2 regions of the Ramlibacter sp. G4-7 genome follow, and region 1 is predicted to be linked to the other one. Evidence: riboswitches for the same ligand, from Rfam matches in the RefSeq annotation. Region 1 holds a riboswitch; the other holds the start of a gene.

Region 1 (10,707 bases):
GCGATCAGGCGCTGCGCCTGCGAGCGGGAGGCGGCGAGGCCGCGTTCGACGAGGAGCTGGTCGGCACGCATCCGTCTTGCTCCCTCCCCCGCCGGGGGAGGGACTCAATAGCGATAGGTATCGGGCTTGTACGGGCCCGCCTTGTCCACGCCGATGTACGCCGCCTGCTCCCTGGTCAGCTCGGTCAGCTGCGCACCCAGCTTGGACAGCTGCAGGCGCGCGACCTTCTCGTCCAGGTGCTTGGGCAGCACGTAGACCTTGCCGTTCTCGTAGGCCTGCGGCTTGGTGAACAGCTCGATCTGCGCCAGGGTCTGGTTGGCGAAGGAGGAGGACATCACGTAGCTGGGGTGGCCCGTGCCGCAGCCCAGGTTCACCAGGCGGCCCTTGGCCAGCAGGATGATGCGCTTGCCGCCTTCGAAGATCACGTGGTCGACCTGGGGCTTGATCTCGTCCCACTGGCATTTCTGCTCCAGCGAGGCGACGTCGATCTCGTTGTCGAAGTGGCCGATGTTGCAGACGATCGCCTGGTCCTTCATCTTGGCCATGTGGGCGTAGGTGATGACGTCGCGGTTGCCCGTGCAGGTGACGAAGATGTCGGCCTTGTCGGCGGCGTACTCCATCGTGACCACGCGGTAGCCTTCCATGGCGGCCTGCAGCGCGTTGATCGGGTCGATCTCGGTGACCCACACCTGCGCCGACAGCGCGCGCAGGGCCTGGGCCGAGCCCTTGCCCACGTCGCCGTAGCCCGCCACCAGGGCGACCTTGCCGGCGATCATCACGTCGGTGGCGCGCTTGATGCCGTCGACCAGCGACTCGCGGCAGCCGTACAGGTTGTCGAACTTGCTCTTGGTGACGGAGTCGTTGACGTTGATCGCGCGGAACTTCAGCAGGCCCTTGTTGGCCATGTCCTGCAGGCGGTGCACGCCGGTGGTCGTTTCCTCGGTCACGCCGATGATCTGGGCCGACTTGCGGCTGTACCAGCTCGGGTCTTCCTTGAGCTTCTTGCGGATGGAGGCGTGCAGGATGCGCTCTTCCTCGGACGAGTGCGTGTCGATCAGCGACAGGTCCTTCTCGCAGCGCTGGCCCAGGTGCATCAGCAGCGTGGCATCGCCGCCATCGTCCAGGATCATGTTGGGGCCTTCGCCTTCCGTGCCCTTGGCGCCGAAGTCGAAGATGCGGTGCGTGTAGTCCCAGTACTCCTCCAGCGACTCGCCCTTCTTGGCGAAGACGGGGGTGCCGGTCGCGGCGATCGCGGCGGCGGCATGGTCCTGGGTGGAGAAGATGTTGCACGAGGCCCAGCGCACCGTGGCGCCCAGCGCCTGCAGCGTCTCGATGAGCACCGCGGTCTGGATCGTCATGTGCAGCGAGCCGGTGATGCGGGCGCCCTTGAGCGGCTGGGCCTTGGCGAATTCCTGGCGGATCGCCATCAGGCCGGGCATCTCGGTCTCGGCGATGCGGATTTCCTTGCGGCCCCAGTCGGCCAGGGAAATGTCGGTGATCACGCTGTCGGCGGGGGCAGCGGGCTTGAGAACGGCGTTCATGGTGGCTCCGGAACGTAGAGGTGGTGGAACCCACCCTTCCGGAGCTCTCACCGCACGGAAGCGTGGGTGAGCGTCGTTGCAGGATTCACCGAGCCTCGCGTCCATGGCGGACGCTGCAACGCTCCTCGGTTGCCGCGATTCTAAGGGAAAGGGGCCGGATGCACGACCGTACCCCCACGAAAAGCCCCGATTCCGGTACAAGGCGGCATGGCTTCCGCCGGACAACCCGCCCCTCCCATCGAACCCATGCTGGCGAAGACCGCCGACGTGCTGCCCGCCGAACCCGGCTTCCTCTTCGAGCCCAAGTGGGACGGCTTCCGCGCTCTTGTGTTCCGCGGCAACGAGCAGACCTACCTGCAGAGCCGCGACCTGCGGCCGTTGAACCGCTACTTCCCCGAACTGGAGAAGGCCTTGCACGAACTGCTGCCCAGGGGCTGCGTGCTGGATGGCGAGATCGTCGTCGCGACGAAGCAGGGGCTGGATTTCGACGCCTTGCAGATGCGCCTGCACCCGGCGGCTTCGCGCGTGGCCAGGCTGTCCAAGGAGACGCCCTCCAGCTTCGTTGCCTTCGACCTGCTGGCGGCCGGCGGCAAATCGACGATGGAGTTGCCGCAAGGGGAACGGCGCGAGCGCCTGGAGCGCCTGCTGGGCAAGGCCAAACCGCCGCTGCACCTGACGCCGGTCACGCGCGACCGGGCGCAGGCCGAGGAATGGCTGCAGAAGTTCGAAGGCGCGGGGCTGGACGGCGTGATCGCCAAGCTGGAATCGGCCACCTACCAGCCGGGCAAGCGGGCGATGCTGAAGATCAAGCACGTGCGCAGCGCCGACTGCGTGGTGGCGGGCTTCCGCTGGTACAAGGACCGCCAGGACGCCGTCGGCTCGCTGCTGCTGGGCCTCTACGACGACGCCGGCGTGCTGCAGCACGTCGGCGTGACCTCCGCCTTCACCATGGAGATGCGCAAACAGCTGGTCGAGGAGCTGGCGCCCCTGCGCCAGGACGGGCTGCAGGAGCACCCCTGGCGCGAATGGGGCGGCGCGGCGGTGGGCGACGCGCAGCGCATGCCCGGCGCGCAAAGCCGCTGGAGCGGCGGCAAGGACCTGAGCTGGGAGCCGCTGCGGCCCGAGCGCGTCTGCGAAGTCAAGTACGACCACCTGCAGGGCAACCGCTTCCGCCATGCCGCCGTGTTCCTGCGCTGGCGTCCGGACAAGCCGGCGCAGGACTGCCGCTACGACCAGATGGAGGTGACCACGCCTTTCGAGCTGGCGAAGGTGTTCGGGGCCTAGGCCGGACGCGTGCGGCCGCCAGCCCACGCCCCGGGGGCTACTTCTTCCCGAACTCCACGTACCCGGGCACGCTGGCGTTGTTGGGGCCGGCCATCACGACGACCAGTTCGCTGTTGCGGAGGGCGAGGAAGTGGCCCTGGTCCGGCGTGGTGATGCCCACCATTCCGAGGGGACCGTCGGCGCCCAGCGTGGCGACCCCGCCGCCAAGGGCCAGGTTGTTCGTTCCGTCGTGCCAGTTCGCCCGGTACGCCGCTGCGTCAATGATGGTGAAGGTCCCGTCGCCCCGGCTGTGGCGCCGTTGAAGCTGCCGTCCGCGAAGCTGCCCTCCGGAATGCCCACCTCGAGCCGGCGCGCGCTTGCGCCGGACGCCCCGGCGCGCAGGTAGATGCGCTCGGAGCCGATTTTGGCGACGCGGAAGGAATAGCTGCCTGCTCCGGTGTCGGCGGTGAACCGGTTGCCATCGACCGTGACGTTCGCCATGGCGACGCTGGCGCAGCGCGAGATCCTGACGATCAACGGGTCCGTGCAGGTGCGCAGCCGGCCGGACGCCAGCAGCTCGCCGCTGGACACCGTGGTGTTCGGCGGCCCTGCCGTGTCCCGCGTCGCCACGAGGATGTTGTAGGTTCCCGCCGCCTCGGCCAGCGACGTGGCGAAGGAGCGCGCGGCGATGAAGGGCACGGTGCCGGAGGGCAGGCGGAAGCCGCCAACCACGGTGTCCTGGAACCAGTCGAACCTCGGCGCATTCGGCGTCGCCGGGGTGGCGCTCGTCCGGTCGAAACCGAACCGGCCGGGGGTCGCGGTTTCACCGAGGGAGCCGGACAGGTCCTGCCCGTTGCCGGTCACGCGGTAGCTGCGGGCGTCGAAGTCCAGGCTCAGCGTGTATTCGCGCGCATCGCCCGCATACATCACGTAGTCGCCGTTGCGGCTGTCCGCCGCCGGCCGGCCGGCTGCCAGCGCGCTGTCTCCGGCGCCGCCTGCACCGCCGGCTGCCCCTGTACCGCCGCCGCCGCCGCAGGCCACGAGGGCCGCGCAAGCCAGTACCGCGCACCAGCGCAGCATCCCTTTCCTCTTCTCCATGGCACCTCCGCTGTGGTGCGGGGGATGCTAAGTGCGGGGGCGGCGAACGGCGCGAGCGGGATCGCGCAATGGGGCGGTGGCTTCGTTCACAAGGCGCAGGATCACGCCGTCACTTCTTCGCCGGTGCGCTGCGGCGGCGGAAACAGTCGGCGGCGTGGTCGTTCACGATCCCCACGGCCTGCATCCAGGCATACACGATCACCGGCCCCACGAACTTGAAGCCGCGTCGCTTCAGCTCCCTGGAGATCTCCTCGGACTTCGGCGTGCTCACGGGGACGTGCTGGCCGTCCCCCCGCAGCACCTTGCCGTCCGTGAACGCCCAGCAGAAGTCCGCGAAGTCCTCGCCACGCTGCTGCATGTCGCAGTAGATCTTCGCGGCAGCGATCGTCGCCTCGATCTTGGCGCGCGAGCGGATGATGCCCGGGTTCTCCAGCAGCTTCGCGACCTGGTTGTCGCCGAAGCGGGCGACCTTCACGGGATCGAAACCGGCGAAGGCGGCACGGAATGCCTCGCGCTTGTGCAGGATGGTCCGCCAGGACAGCCCGGCCTGGAAGCCTTCGAGCACCAGCATCTCCCAGAGCATGCGCGGATCGCGCTGCGGCACGCCCCATTCCTCGTCGTGGTAGCGGGCCATGAGAGCGTCGTCGCCCTCGGCCCAGGCGCAGCGCGTCGGGTTCTTGTTCGCCATGGGCGCGGATCTTCCGTCATTCCCGCGCCGGCGGGAATGCCGTCAGCGCGGTTTGTCCGATTTCGGCCGCAGCCGGGCCGGCACGTGTTCCAGGTTGATCCGCACGCGGTACCAGAGCGACGACGTTCCCCGCATGCGGTCGACCAGCACGTCGGCCGCCTGCAGGTGCGCGGCGGCCTTGGGGTGCTTCGCCTTCCATTCCTCCGCCGCCGCGACCGCCTCGATCTCGCGCTGGCTGCGCGCGACCTCGATCAGCGGCTTCTTCACGCGCGGCGCGGTCGAAGGCGGGGCGCGGCGCGGCTCGTCGGCGCCCTTGCGATAGTGCGGCGGCCAGGGCGCATCGCCTTGCCCTTGCGAATCGGCGAGCCCCAGCAGCGGCTCCAGCGAGCAAGGCCACTGGTCGATGTCCGCATGCGGATCGCCGATGCTGCGAAAGCGCTGCGGCATGGTGTGCAAGGTGAAGTCCGCCGGATCGCACTCCGCCAGCTCCTTCCAGCTCACCGGCGCGGACACGCGCGCATCCGGCTTCGGCCGCACCGAATACGCGGAGGTGACGGTCCGGTCCTTGGCGTTCTGGTTGTAGTCGACGAACACGCCTTGCCGCTCTTCCTTCCACCACTTGCTGCTCGCCAGCGTCGGCGCCCGGCGTTCGACCTCGCGTGCGAGGGCCAGCGCGGCCCGCCGCACCTCGTCGAAGGTCCAGCGCGGCTCGATCCGCACCAGCACGTGGATGCCCCGGGAGCCCGAGGTCTTGGGCCAGCCCTTGAGCCCGAGTTCCGTCAGCACCTCGTGCACGACCTGCGCGACCTGCTGGATCTGTGGCCACTCCACCCCCGGCACGGGATCGAGGTCCACCCGAAGCTCATCGGGATGGTCCAGGTCTTCGGCGCGCACGGGATGCGGATGCAGCTCCAGGCAGGCCAGGTTGGCCATCCAGGCAAGGTCGGCCGGATGGCGCGGCACGACCTCCTGCGCGCTGCGCCCGGAAGGAAAGTGGATCTCGGCCACCTCCAGCCAGTCGGGCCGCTTGGCCGGCGCACGCTTCTGGAAGAAGAACTCGTCGGCGATCCCGTTCGGGTAGCGCACCAGGATGCAGGGCCGCCCGCCCGCACCGCGCAAGGCGCCGTCGGCCACGGCAAGGTAATAGTTCACGAGGTCCAGCTTGCTGACCTGCGCGGACGGGATCAGCAGCTTTCCCGGGTGGGTGATGATCACCTCCCGCCCGCCAATCTCCAGCGTGACCTCGTCCTTTGCCGTCGCCATGGGACCCAAACTACACCGGCATGGGACAATGGCGAGTCAGACACGGCCGTGAACAGAGCGCGGCCGTTTGTTATTCCGGAGCCCCCCTTGTCCGCCTCGCCCCTGGGCGCCGAAGTCCGGCGCCGCCGCACCTTCGCCATCATCTCCCACCCCGACGCGGGCAAGACCACGCTGACGGAAAAGCTGCTGCTGTTCTCCGGCGCGATCCAGATCGCGGGCGCCGTGAAGGGCCGCAAGGCGTCGCGCCATGCGACCTCCGACTGGATGGAGATCGAGAAGCAGCGCGGCATCTCGGTTGCCTCCTCGGTCATGCAGATGCTGTACCGCGACCACGTGATCAACCTGCTGGACACGCCCGGCCACAAGGACTTCTCCGAAGACACCTACCGCGTGCTCACGGCGGTCGACGCGGCGCTGATGGTCATCGACGCGGCCAACGGCGTGGAAGCGCAGACCCGGCGGCTGATCGAGGTGTGCCGCCAGCGCGACACGCCCATCATCACCTTCGTCAACAAGATGGACCGCGAGGTGCGCGACCCGCTGGACATCCTGGACGAGGTGGAGCGCGAGCTGGGCATGCCTTGCGTGCCCATGACCTGGCCGGTCGGCAAGGGCAAGCTGTTCGGCGGCATCATGAACCTGCGCACGCAGGCCATGACGGTGTTCGAGTCGGGCAGCGAGCGGCGGCCGCAGGACTTCGACACGATCGCGCTGTCCGACGCCGGCACGCTGGCACAGCGCTTCGGCCCGGAGTACGACTCCGCCGCGGAGAGCATGGAGCTCGCCACCGGCGCCTCCCCCGACTGGGACCACGGCGCCTTCCTCGCCGCCAAGCAGACGCCGGTGTTCTTCGGCTCGGCCGTGAACAACTTCGGCGTCATGGAGGTGCTGGACGCGCTGGTCGACCTCGCCCCGCCGCCGCAGTCCCGCAAGAGCCACACGACGGTGAACCGCCAGGTGGTGGAGCGCATCGTCGAACCCGACGACGCAGCCTTTTCCGGCGTCGTGTTCAAGGTGCAGGCCAACATGGATCCTTCGCACCGCGACCGCATCGCCTTCGTGCGCATGGCTTCGGGCAAGTACACGCCGGGCATGAAGCTGAAGGTGCAGCGCACGTCCAAGGAGCTGCGTCCCACGTCGGTGGTGACCTTCCTGTCGCAGCGGCGCGAAGCGGTGGACGAAGCCTTCGCCGGCGACATCATCGGCTTCACCACCCACGGCGGCGTGCAGCTGGGCGACACGATCACCGACGGCTCCGTGAACCTGCAGTACACCGGCCTGCCCTTCTTCGCGCCCGAACTGTTCCAGGTCGTGGTGCTGCGCAACCCCCTGCGCACCAAGCAGCTGCAGCAGGGCCTGGCCCAGCTCGGTGAAGAGGGTGCGATCCAGGTGTTCCGCCCGCAAATCGGCGGCCCCATGTTGCTGGGCGCGGTCGGCCAGCTGCAGTTCGAGGTGGTGCAGCATCGCCTGAAGACCGAGTACGACTGCGACGTCCGGCTGGAGAGCAGCCCGTACACCGGGGCGCGCTGGATCACGGCGGACACGCCGGCCGAGCTCAAGGCGTTCACCGACGCCTACCCGCAGAGGCTGGCGCTGGATGCGGCCGATGCGCTCGCCTTCCTCTGCACCTCGCCGTACGACGTCCGGCTGGCCCAGGAACGCTTCCCGAAGATTCATTTCCATCTGTTACGCGAACACGCAGGGCTTGCTCTGCAAAGCGCGGCCTGAACGCCCCCACGCAACCGTGCCCGTCGCCATAATCCGGCGTCGATGGGAGAAGTACACATGAAGAAAAACCCACTGTTCCGGACCGTCACCGCCTGGTCGGCCGCCCTGCTGCTGCTCGCCGGCTGCGGCGGCGGCGGGGGCGACAGCGGTGGAGCGCCGGGGCCTGGCGCGACCGGCCGTTTCGGCGCATCCGCGCAGTTCGAAGGCGATGTCGCCGGCTGCTCCCTGGACACGCAGAAGCGCTTCGTCCGCTCCTACCTGGACGAGGTCTACCTCTGGTACAACGAAATCCGCGACGTCGATCCGGCGGCGTTCAGCAGCGTCCCGGACTACTTCAACGCCCTGCTCGTGCGCACGCCCGACGTGAACGGCGTGCCCAAGGACCACTTCAGCGCCGTCATCCCCGTGTCGCAAGCGCAGGCCCTGCTCGGCGCGCCGGCGCAGTTCGACACGACGCAGCTGCGTTCGGCCGGCACCGGCAACCTCGTCCCGGTGGTCTTCTCCGACACGACCGCCGGGGGCCGGCGCTTCGGCTACATCCAGTTCAATGACCACGAGGTCGGCGCACAGGACCAGCTGATCGCGGCCTTCCGGCAGCTGCGCGACGCAGGCGTGCAGGACCTGGTCCTGGACCTGCGCGCCAATTCCGGCGGCTTCCTCTACATCGCGGTGACCGCGGCATCGATGGTGACGGGCCCGACCAAGGCCGGCCAGGTGTTCGAACGCCTGCGCTACAACGACAAGCGCACGGCGGAGTCGGACGCCAGCACCCTCGTGTTCGGCAACACCGTGCAGTTCGCGGAAAGCCAGAACCCGGTCGGGACGCCGCTGCCCCAGCTGAACCTGCAGCGCGTGTTCGTCCTGACCTCGGGCCAGACCTGCTCCGCCAGCGAATCCATCATCAACTCCCTGCGCGGCATCGACGTGCAGGTGGTCCGCGTGGGCACCACCACCTGCGGCAAGCCGTATGGCTTCCGGCAGAGGAACAACTGCGGCCTGGCCTACTTCCCGATCGAGTTCCAGGGCACCAACGCCAAGGGCTTCGGCGACTACACGACGGGCTTCACGCCGACCTGCGAGGTGCAGGACAGCACGGCGGCGGCGGGCAGCAGCGGCGACCCGCTGCTGGCGGCCGCCAAGTCCTACATCGACACCGGCGCCTGCCCGGGCGGCACGGCGACCGGCGTCCAGAGCGCGTCCAGGCCGCACCTGAAGGACGAGACCTCGCGGCGGGCGGTCTGGGCGGGTCGCCTGCTGCGGCCGGACCAGCGTTGAGCGCACGCGGCATGGCGCCGCTGGCCACCTGGCCGGCGGTGGAGCGTGCGCGCATCGGCGGTGTCCTGACCGACATCGACGACACGCTCACCACCGAGGGTGCGGTGACGGCGGACGCGTTGGGGGCGCTCGCCGCGCTGGCGGACGGGGGCCTGCACGTGATCCCGATCACCGGGCGTCCGGTGGGCTGGAGCGAGCCCTTCGCGCTGTCCTGGCCGGTCGATGCCATCGTGGCGGAGAACGGCTCGGTGGCGCTGGCACGCGATGCGCGCTCCGGCGCGCTGGGCAAGCTCTACCTCCAGGACGCCGCCGAACGCGCGGCCAACTACGAGCGCATGCAGCAGGTCGCGCAACGCATCCTGCGCGAAGTGCCCGGTGCGACGTTGTCGCGCGACAGCAGCGGCCGCGAGACCGACATCGCGATCGACCACAGCGAGTTCACGCGCCTGCCGGCCGAGGCGATCGAGCACGTCGTCGCCCTGATGCGCAGCGAAGGCATGAACGCCACGGTCAGCTCCATCCACGTCAACGGCTGGTACGGCGGCCACCACAAGCTGGCGGGCGCGCGCTGGGTCGTGCGCGAACTGCTGGGACGCGATCTGGATGCGGAGCTGGATCGCTGGGTCTACGTCGGCGATTCGACCAACGACGTGCTGATGTTCGAGCACTTCCCGCACAGCGTCGGCGTGGCGAACATCCGCCGGTTCGAGGCCCAGCTGGCGCACAAGCCGCGGTATGTGACGCAGGGGGAGCGCGGCGCGGGGTTTGCAGAAGTGGCGCGCGCGATCCTCGCGGCCCGCCAGGGCATGCCCTCGCCCTGCATCAAGCAACGATAGGCGTCAGCGGCCACTCCTTCGCGCCCGTCCGGCCCGCCAGCCGCTCCCAGCACGCCCGCACGTACGCGTTCATGATGCGCCCGTAAGCGGGGTGCCAGCGCCAGCCCCACTCCGGATGGAACTGGAAGCCCCAGCAGAAACTTTCCTCCGCGTGCCAGCGGAAGGCTTCCACGAGTCCATCGTCGGCATGCGCTTCCGCCACCAGCCCTTCGCCCAGGCGGTCCACCCCCTGCGAATGCAGCGAGCTCACCGGGAAGCGGTGCATGCGGGCGATGCGCTCGAGCGCGCCGCCGGCCGTGCAGGTCACGAAGTGCCGCTCCGCGTACTGCTCCTCGAGGTCCTCGTCGGGGTCCTCCCAGTGCTTGACCGTGCCGGGCCGGTCGCGCAGGCACTGGTGCAGGCTGCCGCCCAGCGCCGCGTTGATGTCGTGCGAGCCGCGGCAGGTGCCCAGCACCGGCACGCGCCGGGCGATGGCCAGGCGGATGAGGGGATGCGCCAGCGCATCGCGCTCGTGGTCGTATTCGAACTGCCCGCTGGCGGGCTGTTCGCCCCAGAGCCGCGGGTCCACGTTGGTGTCCGAGCCGCCCAGCAGGATGCCGTCGACGCCCGCGAGCAAGGGCTCCAGCCGCTCGGGCGGCACGCGCGGATAGCAGAGCGGCTGCAGCCCCATGTTGAGCACCGTGCGCTGCCCGGCCTGGTCCATCACGGTATAGAGCTGCTCGTGGCGCGAAGGGCCGGTGAGCAGGCGGTGGCTCGCCACCACCCAGACCAGGGGCACGGCCGGCGCCGGCGCCATCAGTCCTCCGTCCGCTCCAGGTGCGCGCGGCAGGCCCTGGCGAAGGCCTCCAGCGTGCGCTGGTAGAAGGGATGCTGCTCGTGGCGCCACTCGGGGTGCCATTGCACGCCATACGCGAAGGCACCCGCGCCCTGCACGCGCACGCCTTCGACGAGGCCATCGGGCGCGTGCGCCTCGGCCACCAGCCCTTCGCCCAGGCGCTTGATGCCCTGGCCGTGC
Region 2 (10,707 bases), on a different contig from region 1:
TCACGGCCGGGTTTGATCCAGGCGATGTCGTCGCCGATCGTGGTGACCTTCCAGCCTTCGAAGCCCTTGGGCGGGATCAGCATGGCGAAGTTGGTCTTGCCGCAGGCGGAGGGGAAGGCCGCCGCCACGTGGTACTTCTTGCCGTCCGGCTTGGTCACGCCCAGGATCAGCATGTGCTCGGCCAGCCAGCCCTCGTCGCGGCCCATGGTGGAGGCGATGCGCAGCGCGAAGCACTTCTTGCCCAGCAGCGCGTTGCCGCCGTAACCGGAGCCATAGGACCAGATCTCGCGCGTTTCCGGATAGTGGACGATGTACTTGGTCTTGTTGCAGGGCCAGGCGGTCTTGTCCTTTTCGCCCGGCTGCAGCGGCGCGCCGACGGTGTGGATGCAGGGGACGAACTCGCCGTTGACCCCCAGCACGTCGTACACCGCCTTGCCCATGCGGGTCATGAGGCGCATGTTCACGGCCACGTAGGCGCTGTCGGAGAGCTCCACGCCGATGTGGGCGATGGGCGAGCCGAGCGGGCCCATGGAGAAGGGCACCACGTACATGGTGCGGCCCTTCATGCAGCCGTCGAACAGGGGCTGCAGGGTGGCGCGCATCTCGCGGGGGTCGACCCAGTTGTTGGTCGGGCCGGCGTCTTCCTTCTTCTGCGCGCAGATGAAGGTGCGGTCTTCGACGCGGGCGACGTCGCTGGGATCGGACCAGGCCAGGAAGGAGCCTGGGCGCTTGGCCGGATCGAGCTTCTTGAAGGTGCCGGCGTCCACCAGCTGCTGGCAGAGGCGGTCGTACTCCTGCTGGCTGCCATCGCACCAGTACACCTGGTCCGGCTTGCACAGCGCGACCATGTCGGCCACCCAGGCGATCAGCCTGGCGTTCTTGACGTAAGCGGGGGCCTGCAGGTTCAGGCCGCGCATGGCGGGTGAGTTCATCCTCGAAGCTCCTAGTTTGGAAAGCGTGTTTCCAAAAGGAGCGGTCGGTGCTGCCCGCGCGCGCCCTTTCAAAACAGGCTTCGGATCAGTCGGCTGCGGGTCTCCACCGCTGTGTCGGCTGGGATGGGGCAATTGTAGGGAGCGGGGGTTGGCGGGTGCCGCTGTGCCAAGGCGTTTCCATGCAAAACTTGCATGGCTTTATGCGCGGCTGGCTCAACCATGGCCGCGGGCAGCCGGCGCCGCGGAAAGCAAAAAGCGGCCCGGAGGCCGCTTTTGAGCGCAGGGTCCCCGCCTGCGCGGGGAGCCACGGGGCGTCACGCCATGTAGATGGCGATGAAGGCCAGCAGGAACATCAGCGCCGCGCCGACCATCGGCAGCACGAAGGGGATCGCCGGCACGACGGCTTCCACTGCGTCCTGGGGTTCGTAATCGGCGTCGTGAGCGTGGCCGTGACCGTGACGGGCGGGCTCGTTGGGGCTTGCCATGGCTTCCTCTGGATCTGGAGTAACTGTGGATTCTAGCGTCCTGCCGCTGGCCGCCGGAAGCTGTCAGAGAAGGGCGTAAGTGGTCGTGGCCCGGCACACGCTCTTGCCGTCGACGGCGCCGCGCAGGTCGATCTCGCCGAAGGCCAGCGCCTTGCCGGCGCGCAGCACCCGGGCCTGCAGCAGGCCGTCCTGGCCCGACAGGGGCTTGAGGAAGCTGGTGTTCATCTGCACGGTCGTGCAGGGGCGGAAGGCTCCGAAGTGGTTGATCAGGGCCAGCACCATCGCCGTGTCCGCGGCGGCCATCATGGCCTGGCCGCACAACATGCCGCCCACCCGCGACAGGCGCGCGTCCTGCGGCAGGCGCAGGGTGACGCTGTCGGCATCGAACGCTTCCACCTGCAAGCCGAGCTCCTGCACCCAGGGCGCGAAGTATTCGGGCAGCGCGCCCTGCAAGGTGTCCCTGTCCATCACTCTTCCTCGGCTTCGAAGTCGGCGTCGCGCAGCGCCTGCAGCACCGCCTGCACGTGCGCGTGGCCGCGGGTCTGCACCACCAGCTGGATCTCCACGTTCTGCGCGGCCAGCATGGTGAAGGCGCGCTGGTGGTGCACTTCGTCGATGTTGGCGCCGGCCTCGCTGACGATGGCCGTGATCCTGGCCAGCGACCCGGGCACGTCGCGGGCGCACACGCGCAGGCGCGCCAGCCGGCCGGCGCGCACCATGCCGCGCTGGATGATCGCGGCCAGCAGCATCGGGTCGATGTTGCCGCCACCCAGCACCAGCCCGGCCTTGCAGCCGGCGAAGCGCTGCGGCTCCTTCACGACGGCCGCCAGCGGCGCGGCGCCGGCGCCTTCGACCAGGGTCTTCTCGATGTCCAGCAGCATCACGATGGCCTGCTCCACGTCCCCCTCGTCGACCAGCACGATGTCGTCGACGTAGCGTTCCACCAGTTGCTGCGTGATCTGGCCCGGGCGGCCGACGGCGATGCCTTCGGCAATGGTTGAGCCACCTTGCGGCAAGGCCGCATGCTTGACCGCGTTGTACATGTTGGGAAAACGCACCGTCTGCACGCCGATGATGCGCAGCCGCGGCTTGAGCGCCTTGGCAGCCGCGGCGATCCCGCCGATCAGGCCGCCGCCGCCGATGGCCACCACCAGCGTGTCCAGTTGCGGCACCGCCTCCAGCATCTCCAGGGCGACCGTCCCCTGGCCGGCAATGATCGCCTCGTCGTCGTAGGGATGCACGAAAGTGAGGTGCTGCGCCTGCGCCAGTTCCTCGGCGTGGGCGCGCGCCTCCTCCAGCGTGTCCCCGTGCAGCACCACCTCGGCGCCGAAGCCGCGCGTACGCTCCACCTTCACCATGGGCGTGAAGCGTGGCATGACGATCACGGCGCGGATGCCCAGGCGCTGTGCATGGTAGGCCACGCCTTGCGCGTGGTTGCCGGCGCTCATCGCGATGACGCCCCTCTCCCGCTCCTGGCTGCTGAGCTGCACTAGCTTGTTGCAGGCTCCCCGCTCCTTGAAGGACGCCGTGTACTGCAGGTTCTCGAACTTCAGGAAGATTTCGCAGCCCGCGAGTTGCGACAACATGTGCGAAACGAGGCAGGGCGTATTGAGCACCTGCCCGGATAGGCGGGCGGCGGCTTGGCGGATCTCGGGCAGGCCGATCATCGTGCCATTGTGCCGGGTACCCATGGCCGGCGGCTTCCCTGTAGCATGATCTGGCGCTATCGTAGGCGCGCCCCCTCAACCCCGGAGGTCGTTTGGCCAAGCGTTCGCTCGACTCGCAACTGATGCCCTCGCCCGGTCTGAAAGACGCGCCGGTGCTGGACCTCATGTGCTCGCACTTCGTGCTGACGCTGGCGGCCAAGCAGGGCGCGAAGTTCAACGTCCGGCGCGACCTGAACGGCCTGCTCTCGCTGGCCGGACGCCACCTGGTGTGGCCGGCGCCCTCGCTGGAGCGCCTGCGCGAATTCCTGGGCCGCCGCTGCAAGGACAACGAGTTCTGGCGCGCGCACGAGCAGCTGTCCACCCGCGAGTTCCTGGAGCGCCACGGGGTGTGGCGCGGACCCTACGAGGAAGGCACGCTGTTCTTCTATCTCGACGAGTACGCCAAAGACCAGCCCAAGGACCTGCTGTCGGTGCTGGCGGTGACCGGCGAGTGGCTGACGCATGCCCTGAAGAAGCACTCCACGCTGGTGGAGAAGAACATCGACGCGCTCGCCAACCTGCTGCAGTTGAACAAGGCCGAACGGGCGCTGCTGCTGTACGGGACGCTGGCGCGTTACCAGCGCGACCTGCGCAGCCTGCTGGTGGAGTTCAAGGTCAACAACGCGCCGGAAGCGTATGCCGCCATCGCGGAGGTCGCGGGCGTGAACGCGGCGGACGTCGGCGAGGCCCTGCGCGCCGGTTCGCGGCTGGAGCGCATCGGGCTGGTCGAGAACCTGATCTCGGAGCACAACATCACCGACCTCGCGGACCTGATGAAGGTCAGCGAGAAGCTGCCGCCCGTTCTGATGCGCGAGTACCGCGACCAGAACGAACTGATGGCGGTGTTCACCCGCCCGTGCGCCAAGAGCGCGCTGGCCCTGGACGATTTCTCCTTCGTGGCGGAGGACGCACGCGTGCTGCGCGCCCTGCTGCGCAACGCCATCGACCGCAAGGAGCCTGGCGTCAACGTGCTGCTGTACGGGCCGCCCGGCACCGGCAAGACGGAACTCGCCAAGGTGGTGGCGCAGGCCGCGGGCCTGGAATTGTTCGAAGTGGAATACGCGGACCGCGATGGCAATTCCCTGTCCGGGCGCGACCGCTACCGGTCGCTGCAGATTGCTCAGGTCTTCCTCAAGGGCAGCGCCCAGGCGGCGCTGCTGTTCGACGAGGTGGAAGACGTGTTCCCGCCCATCTCCAGCGAGGCGGCGCAGATGCTCGCCCGCGCCGAGCAGGTGGTGGCGCCGCCTTCGGGCTCGGTGAGCGGCAAGGCCTGGGTGAACCAGATCCTGGAATCCAACCCGGTGCCGACGATCTGGGTGACCAACCGCATCGAGCAGATCGATCCCGCCTTCCGCCGGCGCTTCGCCTACCACCTGGAGCTGAAGTCGCCGCCGCCCGGCGCGCGCGAAGGCATCGTGCGCAAGACCCTGGAAGGCGTGCAGGTCTCGCCCGCGTTCGTGGCAAGGCTGACGGAGCGCAAGGGGCTGACGCCGGCGCAGATCCGCACCGCGGTGCGCTTCGCGACGCTGGCCGCGGCCGAAGGCATCGCCGCGGAGGACCTGATCGGCCGCCAGTTGCGCAACGCCGACCGCGCCCTGGGCACGCGCAGCGACGACGGCAGCGGCCGCCCCAGCGTGACCACCTACGACCTGGACATGCTGAACGTGGAGTCGCGCTTCGAGGTGCCGCGCATCGTGGAAGCCCTCAAGGCGCGGGGGCATGGCACGCTCTGCTTCTACGGGGCGCCGGGCACGGGCAAGACGGCGCTGGCCGAACACATCGCGCGCTGCCTGGACCGGCCGCTACTGATCAAGCAGGCGAGCGACCTCATGAGCAAGTTCGTCGGCGAGACCGAGCAGAACATGGCTGCGATGTTCCGTGAAGCCGAGGCGGAGAAGGCCGTGCTGCTGCTGGACGAGGCCGACTCCTTCCTGCAGGACCGGCGCGGCGCCCAGCGCAATTACGAGGTGACCGAGGTCAACGAGATGCTGCAGGGCATGGAGCGCTTTGCCGGCATCTTCATCTGCACCACGAACCTCATGGACCGCATCGACCAGGCGGCGCTGCGGCGCTTCGCCTTCAAGATCAAGTTCCGGCCGCTCACGCCACCGCAGCGGGAAAAGATGTTCGTGACCGAGGCGCTGGGCGGCGAAGCTGCGCGCTTCACCCCGGAGCTCGCCGCCCGGCTGGCGAAACTGGAGCACCTGTGCCCGGGTGATTTCGCCGCGGTGAAACGCCAGATGGAGATCCTCGCGGCGCAGATCCCACCGGAGGAGTTCCTGGAGCAGCTGGAGTCGGAACACCGCATCAAGCCGGAAGTGCGGGAATCGCGGTCGATCGGGTTCACGTGAGGGCCAGCGAACCCCACCGCTGCCTCCCGCTCACGCCATCGCCTGCAACACATCCAGCACCTGCGGCCCGTACGTCGCCAGCTTCTTCTCGCCGATGCCGCTGATGCCATGCAGCTCCTCCAGCGACTGCGGACCCAGCGCCGCGATCGCGGCCAGCGTCGCGTCCGGGAAGATGATGTAGGCGGGCAGGTTGTGCGCCTTCGCCGCCTCCGTGCGCCAGGCCTTGAGCGCCGCGAAGCGCTGCTGCCCCTGGGCGTCCAGGGCGGCGGCGACGGCGGGTGTCGCCCTGGCGCCGCCGCGCTCGCGCCGCGTGCGGCCGGCCGGCTGGTTGATGGATTCACGCAGCAGCACCGGCCACTCGCCCTTGAGCACCGCGCGTGAGCTCTCGGTGAGGTGCAGCGTGTTGAACGACGACGCATCCACCTGCAGCGCGCTCGTGGCGATCAGCTGGCGCAGCACGCCGCGCAGCTGCTGCTCGGAGAACGCCGCGCCGATGCCGTAGGTGGAGAGCTTCTGGTGCCCGAACTGGCGCACCTTCTCCGTGTCCTTGCCGCGCAGGATGTCCATGATGTGCCCGGCGCCGAAGTGCAGGCCGTTGGCCTGCTGCACGCGGTAGATGGTGGACAGCAGCATGCGCGCGGCTTCGGTGCCGTCCCAGACCGCCGGCGGGTTCAGGCAGTTGTCGCAGTTGCCGCAAGGCTGCGCGTGCTCGCCGAAGTAGCCCAGGAGGCGCACGCGCCGGCAGTCGGTCGCCTCGGCCAGCGCCAGCAGCGCATCCAGCTTGCCGCGCAGCACCTGCTTGAATTCCTCCGCCGCGGGGCTCTCGTCGATCATGCGGCGCTGGTTCACCACGTCCTGCAGGCCATAGGCCATCCAGGCGTCGGAAGGCAGGCCGTCGCGGCCGGCACGCCCCGTCTCCTGGTAGTAGCCTTCGATGTTCTTGGGCAGGTCCAGGTGGGCGACGAAGCGCACGTCGGGCTTGTCGATGCCCATGCCGAAGGCGATGGTGGCCGTCATCACGACGCCCTCGTCACGCAGGAAACGGTCCTGGTGCCGCTGCCGCTGCTGCGGCTCCAGCCCCGCGTGGTAGGGCAGCGCGTCCAGGCCTTCCTTGCACAGGAGGGCCGCGACCTCCTCCACCCGCTTGCGCGACTGGCAGTAGACGATGCCGGCCTCGCCCGCGTGGCTCCCCTCGATGAAGCGCAGGAGCTGCAGCGTCGGGTCTTTCTTCTCCGCGATCGTGTAGCGGATGTTGGGCCGGTCGAAGCTGCTGACGAACTGGCGGGCTTCCTGCAGCTGCAGGTGCTGCACGATGTCGGCGCGGGTCGTGTCGTCCGCGGTCGCCGTCAGCGCGATGCGCGGCACGTCCGGGTAGCGTTCGTGGAACACGGCCAGGGCGCGGTACTCCGGCCGGAAGTCGTGGCCCCACTGGCTGACGCAGTGCGCCTCGTCGATGGCGAACAGCGCCAGCTTCCGCTTCTGGACCAGGTTGTCCAGGAGCGAGAGGAAGCGCGGCGTGGCCACGCGCTCGGGCGCGGCGTACAGCAGGGTGATCTCGCCGCGCAACAGCCGCTGTTCCACCGCGTTCGCCTCCTCCAGGCTCAGCGTGGAGTTGAGGAAGGCGGCTTCCACCCCCGCCTCGTGCAGCGCACCGACCTGGTCGTGCATCAGCGCGATCAGGGGCGACACCACGATGGTGGCGCCCTGGCCGGCCTGCTGCCGGGCCAGGGCCGGGATCTGGTAGCACAGCGACTTGCCGCCCCCGGTGGGCATGAGGACGAGCGCGTCGCCGCCGGAAATGACGTGGTCGACGATCTCGGCCTGGGCGCCGCGAAAGGCGCCGTAGCCGAAGACGTCCTTGAGGAGGGAAAGGGCGGTGCTCAAGCGCTCGATTGTCCGGGAGGATGGGGGCTCAACGCTTTCTTCCTAAAATCAGCCGACCATGAAACCCGTGATCTATACCCGTGGCCAGGCCCTGCCGGCCCTCCTGGACAAGCGCATCCTGATCCTGGACGGCGCCATGGGCACCATGATCCAGCGCTTCCGGCTGACCGAAGAGGACTTCCGCGGAATCAGCAAGGCGGCTCCCGACGCGGCCCGCGGGCGGCTGCGCGACCATCCCAAGGACCTGAAGAACAACAGCGACCTGCTGGTGCTGACCCGGCCGGACGTGATCCGGGACATCCACGAGGGCTACCTCGCGGCCGGCGCGGACATCATCGAGACGAACACCTTCGGTGCCAGCAGCATCGCGCAGGAAGACTACGCCCTGGGCCACCTGGCGCGCGAGATGAACCTGGCCGCCGCCAAGCTGGCACGCGAGGCAGCGGACAAGTTCTCCAGCGCGGACAAGCCGCGCTTCGTCGCGGGCGCGCTGGGCCCGACGCCCCGCACCGCCAGCATCAGCCCGGACGTGAACGACCCGGGCGCACGCAACGTGGACTTCGAGCAGCTGCGCGCCGCGTACCACGAGCAGGTGCAGGCGCTGCTCGAAGGCGGCGTGGACCTGCTGCTGGTGGAGACCATCTTCGACACGCTCAATGCCAAGGCGGCGCTGTTCGCGATCGAGGAGGTGTTCGCCGCGACCGGCGAGCGGCTGCCGGTGGTCATCAGCGGCACGGTGACCGATGCGTCCGGCCGCATCCTCAGCGGCCAGACGGTGACGGCCTTCTGGTACAGCGTGCGCCATGCGCGGCCGCTGGCCATCGGCCTGAACTGCGCGCTGGGCGCGGCGCTGATGCGGCCCTACATCCAGGAGCTGAACAAGGTGGCACCCGACACTTTCATCAGCTGCTATCCCAATGCGGGCCTGCCCAACCCCATGAGCGAGACCGGCTTCGACGAGACGCCGGAAGTCACCTCGCGGCTGCTGCGCGAGTTCGCGGCGGAGGGGCTGGTGAACATCGTCGGGGGCTGCTGCGGCACCACGCCGGAGCACATCGCGGCGATCCGCCAGCAGGTGGAACCGCTGCCCACGCGCACCGTCAAGCGCGAGTTCTTCTACAAGGAAGCGGCCTGAGGGGCTGACCAGGGCGGCCGGCGGGGGGTAACCCGCCGGCTCCTCGTCGTGGGCCTTGGCCGGTAAGCGGTCGACCCACGGCGCAATGATGGCGGCAGGCGCCCGGAAAGTCTTGCCGTTCTTTTGGTGGATCACGGCCTGCAGCCGAAAATTCTTCTGGCGCGCCTGCCCAAGCCGGATAATCCCCTGCCATGGACACGATCGACCGGAAAATCCTCCAGGTGCTGCAGCAGGACGCCCGCGCCAGCCTGCAGCAGGTCGGCCAGGCGGTCGGCCTGAGCGCGTCCCCTTGCTGGGAACGCATCCGCAAGATGGAGCAGGCCGGCGTCATCGAGGGCTACACCGTGCGCCTGAACGCGCAGGCCCTGGGTCTCAACGACACGGTGCTGGTGCAGGTCACGCTGGACAGCCACACCGACAACACGCTGGAGAAGTTCGGCGAGACGCTGGCGGCCATCCCCGAAGTGATCGAGGCCTACCTGGTCTCCGGCGAATACGACTACCTGCTGCGCGTTGCGGTGAAGGACACCCGCGACTACGAGCGCCTGCTGCGCGACAAGCTGTACAAGATCAAGGGCATCCGCCACAGCAAGTCGTCCTTCGTGCTGCGGACCTTGAAGAAGGCGGACCTGCCGATCTGAATTTCTCCCTCTCCCCTTCGGGGTGAGGGCAGGGGCGAGGGGCACGCCCCACGCTAAAATGCCTTCAGCTCAAGGAGCGCTGCAGCGACTCAGTGGGACCGTGCGGCAGTTCTGCCGCGCGGCGCTTCCACCGACCCGTCAGGCTTGAGATGGACCCAACCGCGCTCACCTTCGATGAACCCCGAGGTGAGTGAATGCAAGAGCAGCCCCCCGTTTCTCCCATGAAGCTCGCCGGCCTGGAGCCCGTCTCCATCGCGCCCGGCAGCCTGTTCGTCAACATCGGCGAGCGCACCAACGTCACCGGCTCCAAGGCGTTCGCGCGCATGATCCTGGCCGGCGAGTTCGAGCAGGCGCTCGCGGTCGCGCGCCAGCAGGTCGAGAACGGTGCCCAGGTCATCGACGTCAACATGGACGAGGCCATGCTGGACAGCAAGGCGGCCATGGTGCGCTTCCTCAACCTGATCGCCAGCGAACCGGACATCGCCCGGGTGCCGATCATGGTGGACTCCTCCAAGTGGGAGGTGATCGAGGCGGGCCTGCGCTGCATCCAGGGCAAGGGCATCGTCAACTCCATCAGCATGAAGGAGGGCGAGGCCGAGTTCAAGCGCCAGGCCACGCTGGTGCGGCGCTATGGCGCGGCCGCCGTGGTGATGGCCTTCGACGAGAAAGGCCAGGCCGACACCTACCAGCGCAAGATCGAGATCTGCGAGCGGGCCTACCGCCTGCTGGTCGACGAACTCGACTTCCCGCCGGAAGACATCATCTTCGACCCGAACATCTTCGCGATCGCCACCGGCATCGAGGAACACAACAACTACGCCGTCGATTTCATCGAGGCAACCAAGTGGATCAAGGCCAACCTGCCGGGCGCCAAGGTGTCCGGCGGCGTGTCCAACGTGAGCTTCTCCTTCCGCGGCAACGACCCGGTGCGCGAAGCGATCCACACCGTGTTCCTGTACCACGCGATCCAGGCGGGCATGGACATGGGCATCGTCAACGCCGGCATGGTGGGCGTGTATGACGAGGTCGAGCCGCAACTGCGCGAACGCGTGGAAGACGTGGTGCTGAACCGCCGTCCCGACGCGGGCGAGCGGCTGGTGGAGATCGCCGAGCAGGCCAAGGGCGCCGCCAAGGACGAAGGCAGGAAGAACGAGTGGCGCCAGCACCCGGTGGAGCAGCGCCTCGCGCACGCGCTGGTGCACGGCTTCACGGACCACATCGTCGCGGACACCGAGGAGATGTACCAGCAGGTGCTCGCCAAGGGCGGCCGGCCGCTGCACGTCATCGAAGGGCCGCTGATGGACGGCATGAACATCGTCGGCGACCTGTTCGGCGCCGGCAAGATGTTCCTGCCGCAGGTGGTCAAGTCCGCCCGCGTGATGAAGCAGGCGGTGGCGCACCTCATTCCCTACATCGAGGAAGAGAAGAAGCAGCAGGAAGCCGCCGGCGAGGACGTGCGGGCCAAGGGCAAGATCGTCATCGCCACCGTCAAGGGCGACGTGCACGACATCGGCAAGAACATCGTGACCGTCGTGCTCCAGTGCAACAACTTCGAGGTGGTGAACATGGGCGT

The links. A riboswitch is a leader RNA that binds a small molecule or an ion and turns the genes downstream of it on or off. The one in region 1 is predicted to bind S-adenosylhomocysteine.
Region 2: linked by a shared signal. The riboswitch ahead of metH (methionine synthase) and the one ahead of ahcY (adenosylhomocysteinase) in region 1 are both predicted to bind S-adenosylhomocysteine.

The regions. Positions count from the first base shown of each region.
Region 1 is NZ_JBYNTT010000008.1:14,466-25,172, forward strand. It holds gene AC3EGR_RS12400 (TlyA family RNA methyltransferase) at 1-71, opposite strand, end outside; gene ahcY (adenosylhomocysteinase) at 105-1,541, opposite strand; S-adenosyl-L-homocysteine riboswitch at 1,603-1,674, opposite strand; gene AC3EGR_RS12410 (ATP-dependent DNA ligase) at 1,749-2,825, shown strand; gene AC3EGR_RS12415 (hypothetical protein) at 2,919-3,902, opposite strand; gene AC3EGR_RS12420 (DNA-3-methyladenine glycosylase I) at 4,012-4,590, opposite strand; gene ligD (non-homologous end-joining DNA ligase) at 4,633-5,853, opposite strand; gene AC3EGR_RS12430 (peptide chain release factor 3) at 5,941-7,581, shown strand; gene AC3EGR_RS12435 (S41 family peptidase) at 7,639-8,856, shown strand; gene AC3EGR_RS12440 (HAD-IIB family hydrolase) at 8,868-9,692, shown strand; gene AC3EGR_RS12445 (gamma-glutamyl-gamma-aminobutyrate hydrolase family protein) at 9,679-10,488, opposite strand; gene AC3EGR_RS12450 (gamma-glutamyl-gamma-aminobutyrate hydrolase family protein) at 10,488-10,707, opposite strand, start outside.
Region 2 is NZ_JBYNTT010000003.1:8,052-18,758, reverse strand. It holds gene AC3EGR_RS05000 (phosphoenolpyruvate carboxykinase (GTP)) at 1-932, opposite strand, end outside; gene AC3EGR_RS04995 (hypothetical protein) at 1,247-1,417, opposite strand; gene AC3EGR_RS04990 (PaaI family thioesterase) at 1,481-1,885, opposite strand; gene AC3EGR_RS04985 (threonine ammonia-lyase) at 1,885-3,084, opposite strand; gene AC3EGR_RS04980 (ATP-binding protein) at 3,207-5,474, shown strand; gene recQ (DNA helicase RecQ) at 5,505-7,358, opposite strand; gene AC3EGR_RS04970 (homocysteine S-methyltransferase family protein) at 7,417-8,493, shown strand; gene AC3EGR_RS04965 (Lrp/AsnC family transcriptional regulator) at 8,685-9,134, shown strand; S-adenosyl-L-homocysteine riboswitch at 9,200-9,308, shown strand; gene metH (methionine synthase) at 9,356-10,707, shown strand, end outside.